2 regions of the Pseudomonas sp. DC1.2 genome follow, and region 2 is predicted to be linked to the other one. Evidence: predicted binding sites of a transcription regulator. Region 2 holds the regulator's gene; the other holds the start of a gene.
The links. The regulator FliA, encoded in region 2, starts transcription of late flagellar genes. The targets are predictions, from matches to a motif close to CTAAAGTTTNNNNNNNNNNNGCCGNTAA.

Region 1 (4,201 bases), 1.3 Mb from region 2:
TCATACACAACGTAGACCGCGTCCTTGTTGTGGCCCAGCTCACCGAACAACGCTTCGAGTGCGGCCGTGGCCGGCAGCAAGCCTGGCGCCGGTGGCAGGCCCAGTTGCGTGCGTTTAGGGTCGACAAAACGCGCGCCGGGGATATGGCCCTCGGCATAGCGGGCGCTGCTGGTCAGGTCGACCAGAATCAATTCACGGGCATCGAGGCGGCTGAGCAGGTCGCTCGGCTCGATCACCAGCGCCAAGCCAGAGAAATCAGGCATGTGAGGTCTCCAGAGCACAAAGGGAAGGATTGTAGCGCAGCGTCATGAAGCCCCGTCATCAATTATTTCCCGCGCCACGGCGGACCTGAGCCTTCAGGTTGCACCTGAGCGTGCGACAGGCACTCAGTGATCACGGGCTCTAGCGCTGGCTAAAGCTGTGCAAGGCTTTCTCGATGCACTGCGCCGTTTTGCCGAAGGCTTGCAGGGTAATTTCCGAGAACGGACCGCCGCCCTGATCCGCGGCCACAATCATGATCACCCGGCCATTGTTGACCAGTGAACGCAACAGCAGGTGGTCGCCGCCGAACTGGTTGCGCAGGCTGGCGGGCAACAGCGCCGAGAACTGCGCGTTGTTGGCCGGGGTCAGCCGTACCTGGGCTTGTTGCGCGAGCAGGCGTTGCAATACGGTGCTCTGGCTGACCACCAGATTCAGTTCGGCTGCCTCCTTGGGCAGGCCGGCCGTCTGATGGACTCTGAGTTTGGCGTGAGTCCGATCAGCCATCAGAATCATCACCCGGCGCATGCCGCAGGCGACCAGTGCATCCCGTGCGGAGGTGGTCAAGTGCATGGCGTTGGTGAAACGGCTCGGCTCCACCAGCAGCTCGGCACATTGTTTGCGCCACTTGCCGAGGTCTTCTGTGCTCGGCGCCGGGGCGGGTAGCAAACCGGCGTGGAGGCGGTGGGTGCCCCACGGCCAGAGCAGCGAGATCGCCGGGTGCCAGAGGTCCGGCATGGCGTGTTGGCGCGCACTGTTGGCCGACTGTTGATGCAGTTGCTGTTGTACTTGATCCATCGGCATTTGCAGATAGAGGCTGGTCAGGTACTGCCAGCGCTGGCTGTGTGGGCTGTCCCAGGCATGTTGTGCCGACAACGCCAGACCATTGGCCAGCAACACGGTATTGGCCGGTTGATTGAGCCAGTTGCGCAGGCTCGGATCATCATCGAGGCTATTTTGCTGGCGCAGCGGGTGATTGCTGTCGCGGGCAATTCGCAGAACCTTCACCAGCTCACGCTGATTCACCAGCAGCGCGCGATAGCCCTGCTGTACCCAGATGGGCAGGTGCCAGAGGTCTACCAGTGTCTGGGCGATTTCCAGCAAGCGGACGCCGAACAATTGCTTTTCGACCTTGCGCGCCGATTCGCCCTTGTGAATGACCCGCAATTCCCACTCTTCAAGCAAGTGCGGATGGGTCAGAGCCAGCGGCCAGAGCGGCGAAAGAAACAGCAGGCTGCCCCAGTGGATGTCTTGCCACAGTCGCGCCAGGCGGCTGGCGAAAAAACCGTTGGCCTGTTGGGTGGCATGCTGGCTGATCATTTGCAGCTGACGCAGGGCCAGCGGAATGTCGGATAGGGGTTTGGCGGGCAGTCGGGCGAGCAGTTCTTCGGTGCGTTTCAAACCGAGGCGATTGATCGCCACCTCAAGGTTTTCCGCCGGTTCGGTCATGCTGCCCTGGGTGTGACGATTTGCCTCACGAATCACGCTCAAGGCCAGTGCCGGGCTTTCTTGCATGAGGTCGGCGATGTCGCGCACAGAACTGCGACTATTGCGAAGTGCCTTGCAAACACGGTCATGACTGGCTTGAGGAACCGGCAGGCGCACGGCATCGAGTAGTTTGACCCAGCCTTGGAGGGTGGTCGGTTTTAGAGCTGGAACGTTCGTTTCGTTAGCCATGGTTGGACGCGATCATCGTCTGCATTACCTATGCCCGGAGCGGGCCAAATTGGCTTTTCGCCTGAACTGGCTATAGTCTGGCGCAGTTTTGCCGATAAGTAGAAGAAGAGATTTTTTAACTTCCGAATATGACCTTGAACCCGACTCAGTAAGTGCTCCCCTACCTATGGCTAAAATAATCGGCATCATTGTCGTATTCGCGAGCGTGCTCGGCGGATACGTGCTTTCCCACGGCAAGATTGCCGCCCTGATTCAGCCTTTCGAGGTGATGATCATTGGTGGCGCTGCACTGGGTGCATTCCTGCAGGCCAACCCCGGTTACATGACGATGCACGTGCTCAAGAAGTCGTTGGGCATGTTCAGTTCGCGTTTCACCCACACCTTCTACCTTGAAGTCCTGGGCCTGATCTACGAGATCCTCAACAAGAGCCGCCGCGAAGGCATGATGGCCATTGAGGGTGACATCGAAGACGCCTCGGCGAGCCCGATTTTTGCCAAGTACCCGGCTGTATTGAAAGACACACGCATGACGGCGTTTGTCTGTGATTACCTGCGCATCATGTCCTCCGGCAACATGGCTCCCCACGAACTCGAAGGCTTGTTCGACATGGAGCTATATAGCCTCAAGGAAGACCTTGAGCATCCGTCCCACGCGGTGAACGGTGTTGCTGATGCCATGCCCGGTTTTGGTATCGTCGCAGCGGTACTGGGTATCGTAGTGACCATGGCCTCCCTGGGTGAGGGCGACCAGAAAGCCATTGGTATGCACGTTGGTGCGGCACTCGTGGGTACATTCTTCGGTATTCTCGCGGCCTACGGTTTTTTTGGTCCGCTAGCCACCTCCCTGGCGCACGATGCCAAGGAAGAACTGAACGTTTACGAAGCCATCAAGGCTTCCTTGGTGGCCTCGGCTTCCGGCGTGCCGCCATCGTTGGCGGTCGAGTTTGGGCGCAAAGTGCTGTACCCGGCGCACCGGCCTAGTTTCGCCGAGCTTGAACAAGCGGTTCGCGGTCGCTAAGTCATGGAAAATAACCAGCCGATAATCATCAAGCGCGTCAAGCGCATCGCTGGCGGGCATCACGGGGGCGCCTGGAAAATCGCCTTCGCTGACTTCGCCACGGCGATGATGGCGTTCTTCCTGGTGCTGTGGCTGTTGTCCACGGCCACGCCGGAACAGAAGATCGCCATTGCCGGTTACTTCAAGGACCCGGTCGGCTTCTCGGAAAGCGGCACGCCTTACATTATTGACCTGGGCGGCACACCGACGCTCGCGCCGGAAAACACCCTGAACCCCGAGGTGAAGTCTCAGCCTCAGCCAGACAAGGTGACAGTGGACACCGATCAGGTCGAAGGCATGGCCGAGCAGGTCGAGAAAGAACGTCTGGAACTGCTGTTGCAAGAACTGCAGAACAAGGTCAATGAAAACCCGCAACTGCAGAAGTTCAAGGACCAGATCCTGTTCGAAATCACGCCGAATGGCTTGCGCATCCAGATCATGGACGCAGAAAACCGGCCGATGTTCGACTCAGGCTCCGCGCGACTGAAGCCTTATTTTGAAGACATCTTGCTGGCCATGGCTGACACCATTAAAGCGGTGCCGAATAAAATCAGCATCAGCGGTCACACTGACGCCAAGCCGTTCTCCGGCACCGGCGACTTTGGTAACTGGGAGTTGTCGGCTAACCGTGCCAACGCTGCCCGTCGTGCGCTGGTTGCCGGCAGTTACCCGGATTCTCAAGTGGCGCGGGTCGTCGGTTACGCCTCGTCGGCGTTGTTCGATCGCGAGCATCCATTCAATCCGGTCAACCGCCGTATCGACATCGTCGTACTGACGAAGAAGGCGCAGGCGGCCATCGAAGGTTCGCAAGGTGCAGACCCGACATCGACACCGGACACTCCCGCCGGTGCGCCGACCGCGCCTGCGGATCCGAACGCCTTGCCGGCGGATAAACAGCCGGTGCCAGCCCATGAGCTTCGCGAGCGGTTGAACCTGTTCGAGGACGCTGCGCCGAAACCGGGCGCACCCGCCAAGCCTGCGGATCCGCCAAAGCAGTGACCCAAAAAAGCCACGATGATCGTGGCTTTTTTGTTTCTGGGACGTTGCGGCTTGCCTGTTGTTTGTGGAGGGGCTTCCATCCAAACACTTGCAGCTGCTGCGTCACTATTACCGCTTCCTCAGCCTCACCCAGTAATATTTTTAAATACGGAAAGCTCCTACGGGCTTTGCAGGGGTGTCTGACATTAATTTTTCTTCCTCCTTGCTAGC
Region 2 (4,201 bases):
GCCCTGCGGGCATGGGCAAGACGACGACGCTGGCCAAACTGGCGGCCCGTTATGTACTCAAGTACGGCGCGCAGAGCATCGCGCTGGTGAGCATGGACAGCTACCGCATTGGCGCTCAGGAGCAACTCAAGACCCTGGGCCGGATTCTCAATGTGTCGGTGACCCACGTCGATCCGGGTCAGTCCCTGGCGCAGGCGCTGGATCCACTGTTGCGCAAACGCGTGGTGCTGATCGACACCGCCGGCCTCCAGGCCAGCGACCCGGCGCTGCGCATGCAACTTGAAAGCCTGGCCGGCCGTGGCATCAAATCGAAGAATTATCTAGTGCTGGCAACCACCAGCCAGAAGCAGGTCCTGGCGGCCGCTTATCACAGTTACAAGCGTTGCGGTCTGGCTGGGTGCATCCTGACTAAATTGGATGAAACGGCGAGTCTGGGCGAGGTGTTGAGCCTGGCCATCAGTCATGAATTGCCGGTGGCGTATCTCACCGACGGCCCGCGGATTCCGGATGATTTGCATCTGCCGCGTCGTCACCAGTTGGTCAGTCGCGCGGTGAGCGTGCAAATGCAGGAAGAGCCCAGCGAAGAAGCTATGGCTGATATGTTCGCTGATATCTACCACAGCCCGACCAAACAGGTCGGCTGAGGTATTCATCAACAGTTTTTGTACCTACATCGATGGCCTGCCATGCATTGTTCCGATGGTGAACGCGCAGCCAGTAATGTGGCCTCCGTCTAAGTAAGACAAGGTAAAGAAATAACATGGGCAGCATGCATCCCGTACAGGTGATCGCGGTGACCGGCGGCAAAGGTGGCGTCGGGAAGACTAACGTGTCAGTAAACTTGTCCCTGGCTCTAGCTGAGCTTGGCCGACGGGTCATGCTGCTGGACGCTGACTTGGGATTGGCCAACGTCGACGTTCTACTGGGTCTCACACCCAAACGGACGCTGGCCGACGTGATTGAAGGTCGCTGCGAGCTGCGCGACGTTTTGTTGCAGGGCCCTGGCGGTATTCGGATCGTTCCCGCGGCGTCCGGCACGCAGAGCATGGTGCATCTGACACCGGCCCAACACGCCGGCCTGATTCAGGCGTTCAGCGATATCGGTGACAACCTTGACGTCCTGGTGATCGACACGGCCGCAGGCATTGGTGACTCGGTCGTCAGTTTCGTGCGCGCTGCGCAAGAAGTGCTGCTGGTGGTCTGTGACGAGCCGACCTCGATCACGGATGCCTACGCCTTGATCAAACTGCTAAACCGCGATTACGGCATGAACCGCTTCCGGGTCCTGGCCAACATGGCACAGAGCCCGCAGGAAGGTCGCAACCTGTTCGCCAAGTTGACCAAGGTCACAGACCGTTTCCTTGACGTCGCCTTACAATACGTCGGCGCCGTGCCTTATGACGAAAGCGTGCGCAAAGCCGTGCAGAAGCAGCGCGCCGTCTACGAAGCCTTTCCGCGTTCCAAGTGCTCACTGGCGTTCAAAGCCATTGCACAAAAGGTCGACACTTGGCCGCTGCCCGCCAACCCGCGCGGCCACCTGGAGTTTTTTGTCGAGCGTCTCGTGCAACAAACCGCAGGGCCCGTCCTATGACATCAAGTGGCTACAACCTCTACAAGAAGTCTGCACGTGACTCACAATACGAGCTGATTGAGCGTTACGCGCCACTGGTCAAACGCATTGCTTACCATTTGCTGGCGCGTCTGCCGGCCAGTGTCCAGGTCGAAGACCTGATCCAGGCCGGTATGATCGGGCTACTGGAAGTCTCAACCAAATACGACGCCAGCAAAGGTGCCAGCTTTGAGACCTACGCGGGCATTCGAATCCGCGGCGCGATGCTTGATGAAGTCCGCAAGGGCGACTGGGCACCACGTTCCGTTCACCGCAATACGCGAATGGTGAGCGACGCAATTCGTTCTATTGAAGCTAAAACCGGCCGTGACGCTAAAGATCACGAGGTTGCGGCCGAACTCCAATTGAGTCTCGACGATTATTACGGGATTTTGAACGATACCTTGGGCAGTCGGCTCTTCAGTTTTGACGACCTGTTGCAGGACGGCGAACACGAAGGACTGCACGAGGATGGCGCCAGTGCTCATACGGAGCCGTCACGTGATCTGGAAGATGAACGGTTCCAGGCCGCGCTGGCGGACGCGATTGCCAATTTGCCGGAGCGTGAGCGGCTGGTGTTGGCGCTGTACTACGACGAAGAGCTGAACCTCAAGGAAATCGGTGAGGTCCTGGGGGTCAGCGAATCGCGGGTCAGCCAGTTACATAGCCAGTGCGCGGCCCGTTTGCGGGGGCGTTTGGGGGAGTGGCGAGCGCGCTGAAGGCAGTGTGGGGGACACTGCGAACGAGGCTGGTGCGGTGATGAACGGCACCGGTCTTGCTCTGTTGTGCTCCACGCAGTCATCGAGTGCTTTGCCGGATTGATTGAAATGGCGCGTCCAGGTGCTGGGCGCGTTTAAGACTGCTTGGAGGTCGAATTGGACAAGAACATGAAAATCCTCATCGTTGATGACTTCTCAACGATGCGGCGGATCATTAAAAACCTGTTGCGTGACCTTGGGTTCACCAACACGGTCGAGGCTGACGATGGCATTACTGCCATTCCGGTTCTCAACAGCGGGAGCATCGACTTTCTGGTAACGGACTGGAACATGCCTGGCATGACCGGTATCGATCTGCTGCGTCATGTACGTGCCGATGAAAAGCTCAAGCACCTGCCGGTGCTGATGGTGACCGCTGAAGCCAAGCGCGAGCAGATCATCGAAGCGGCCCAGGCCGGTGTTAACGGCTATGTGGTCAAACCCTTCACGGCCCAGGCGTTGAAAGACAAAATCGAGAAAATTTTCGAACGCATCGGTTGAGAAACTGCGCCACGGGGGAGCTATGGAGCATAACGAATCTTCACAGGGCGATTTTGAATCGACCCTGAAAAAACATGCGCGCGAACTGGTCGACAGCCTTGAAAAAGGTAAATTCGGCGATGCTGTGCAACTGATCCATGAGCTCAATCAGACCCGTGACCGAGGCCTGTATCAGGAAGTGGGTAAGCTCACTCGTGAGCTGCATAGCGCGATTGTCAATTTTCAGATCGATCCGCACATGCCGCAAGCCGAGGAAGTGTCACAGATCACGGACGCCACCGAGCGTTTGGGTTACGTGGTCAAGCTGACTGAGGCCGCCGCTAACCGCACCATGGACCTGGTGGAAAACGCCACGCCGCTGGTCAATGGTCTGAGCCAGGAAGCTCAGGCGTTGAGCACCGACTGGGGACGGTTCATGCGTCGCGAAGTCGGGGCCGAAGAGTTCCGCGAGCTGGCTCGGCGAGTCGACGGTTTCCTGACACGCAGCAGCGAAGACAATCGCGTGGTGTCGAGCAACCTCAACGACATTCTGCTGGCCCAGGATTACCAGGACCTCACCGGTCAAGTGATCAAGCGCGTCACCCAACTGGTCACCGAAGTCGAAAGTAATTTGCTCAAACTGGTGCTCATGGCAAGTCAGGTAGACCGCTTTGCGGGCATCGAACATGACCGTGATGCGATGCTGGCTGAAAAAGATCCACAAAAACATCTCTCTCAGGGTGAAGGTCCGCAGATTCATGCCGATAAAAGAGAAGACGTTGTGTCCGGTCAGGACGATGTGGACGATTTGCTTTCCAGCCTTGGATTTTAGGTTTTTAAACCTGTAGGAGCACCCCATACATGAGCTTCGGCGCCGATGAAGAGATCCTTCAGGATTTCCTGGTTGAGGCCGGCGAGATTCTAGAGCTACTGTCCGAACAACTGGTCGAACTTGAAAGCCGACCGGATGATGCAGACTTGCTCAATGCAATTTTTCGCGGTTTTCACACTGTAAAAGGGGGCGCCGGCTTCCTCCAGCTCAACGAGCTGGTGGAGTGCTGTCACATCGCCGAGAACGTGTTCGATATCCTGCGCAAGGGTGAACGTCGCGTCGACTCGGAACTGATGGATGTGGTTCTCGAAGCACTGGATGCGGTGAACGGCATGTTCACTGAAGTCCGCGAGCGCGGCCCGATCACGGCCGCCACTCCAGAGTTGCTTGCAGCGTTGGCCCGTCTGGCCGAGCCGCAAAGCGCCGACGAAGTAGCACCTGTTGCCCACGTGGCCGAAGAACCGGTGGCCGAAAGCGAATCAGGTGACATCACTGATAACGAATTCGAACAACTGCTGGACT

Region 1: the regulator FliA is predicted to act here: its motif matches at 2,006-2,033, upstream of motA (flagellar motor stator protein MotA).

The regions. Positions count from the first base shown of each region.
Region 1 covers NZ_CP133782.1:463,285-467,485, forward strand. The annotation lists gene rhdA (thiosulfate sulfurtransferase) at 1-263, opposite strand, end outside; gene RHM68_RS02080 (HDOD domain-containing protein) at 403-1,935, opposite strand; gene motA (flagellar motor stator protein MotA) at 2,102-2,953, shown strand; gene motB (flagellar motor protein MotB) at 2,957-3,991, shown strand.
Region 2 covers NZ_CP133782.1:1,730,853-1,735,053, forward strand. The annotation lists gene flhF (flagellar biosynthesis protein FlhF) at 1-644, shown strand, start outside; gene fleN (flagellar synthesis regulator FleN) at 761-1,591, shown strand; gene fliA (RNA polymerase sigma factor FliA) at 1,588-2,328, shown strand; gene RHM68_RS07820 (chemotaxis response regulator CheY) at 2,497-2,868, shown strand; gene RHM68_RS07825 (protein phosphatase CheZ) at 2,891-3,679, shown strand; gene RHM68_RS07830 (chemotaxis protein CheA) at 3,709-4,201, shown strand, end outside.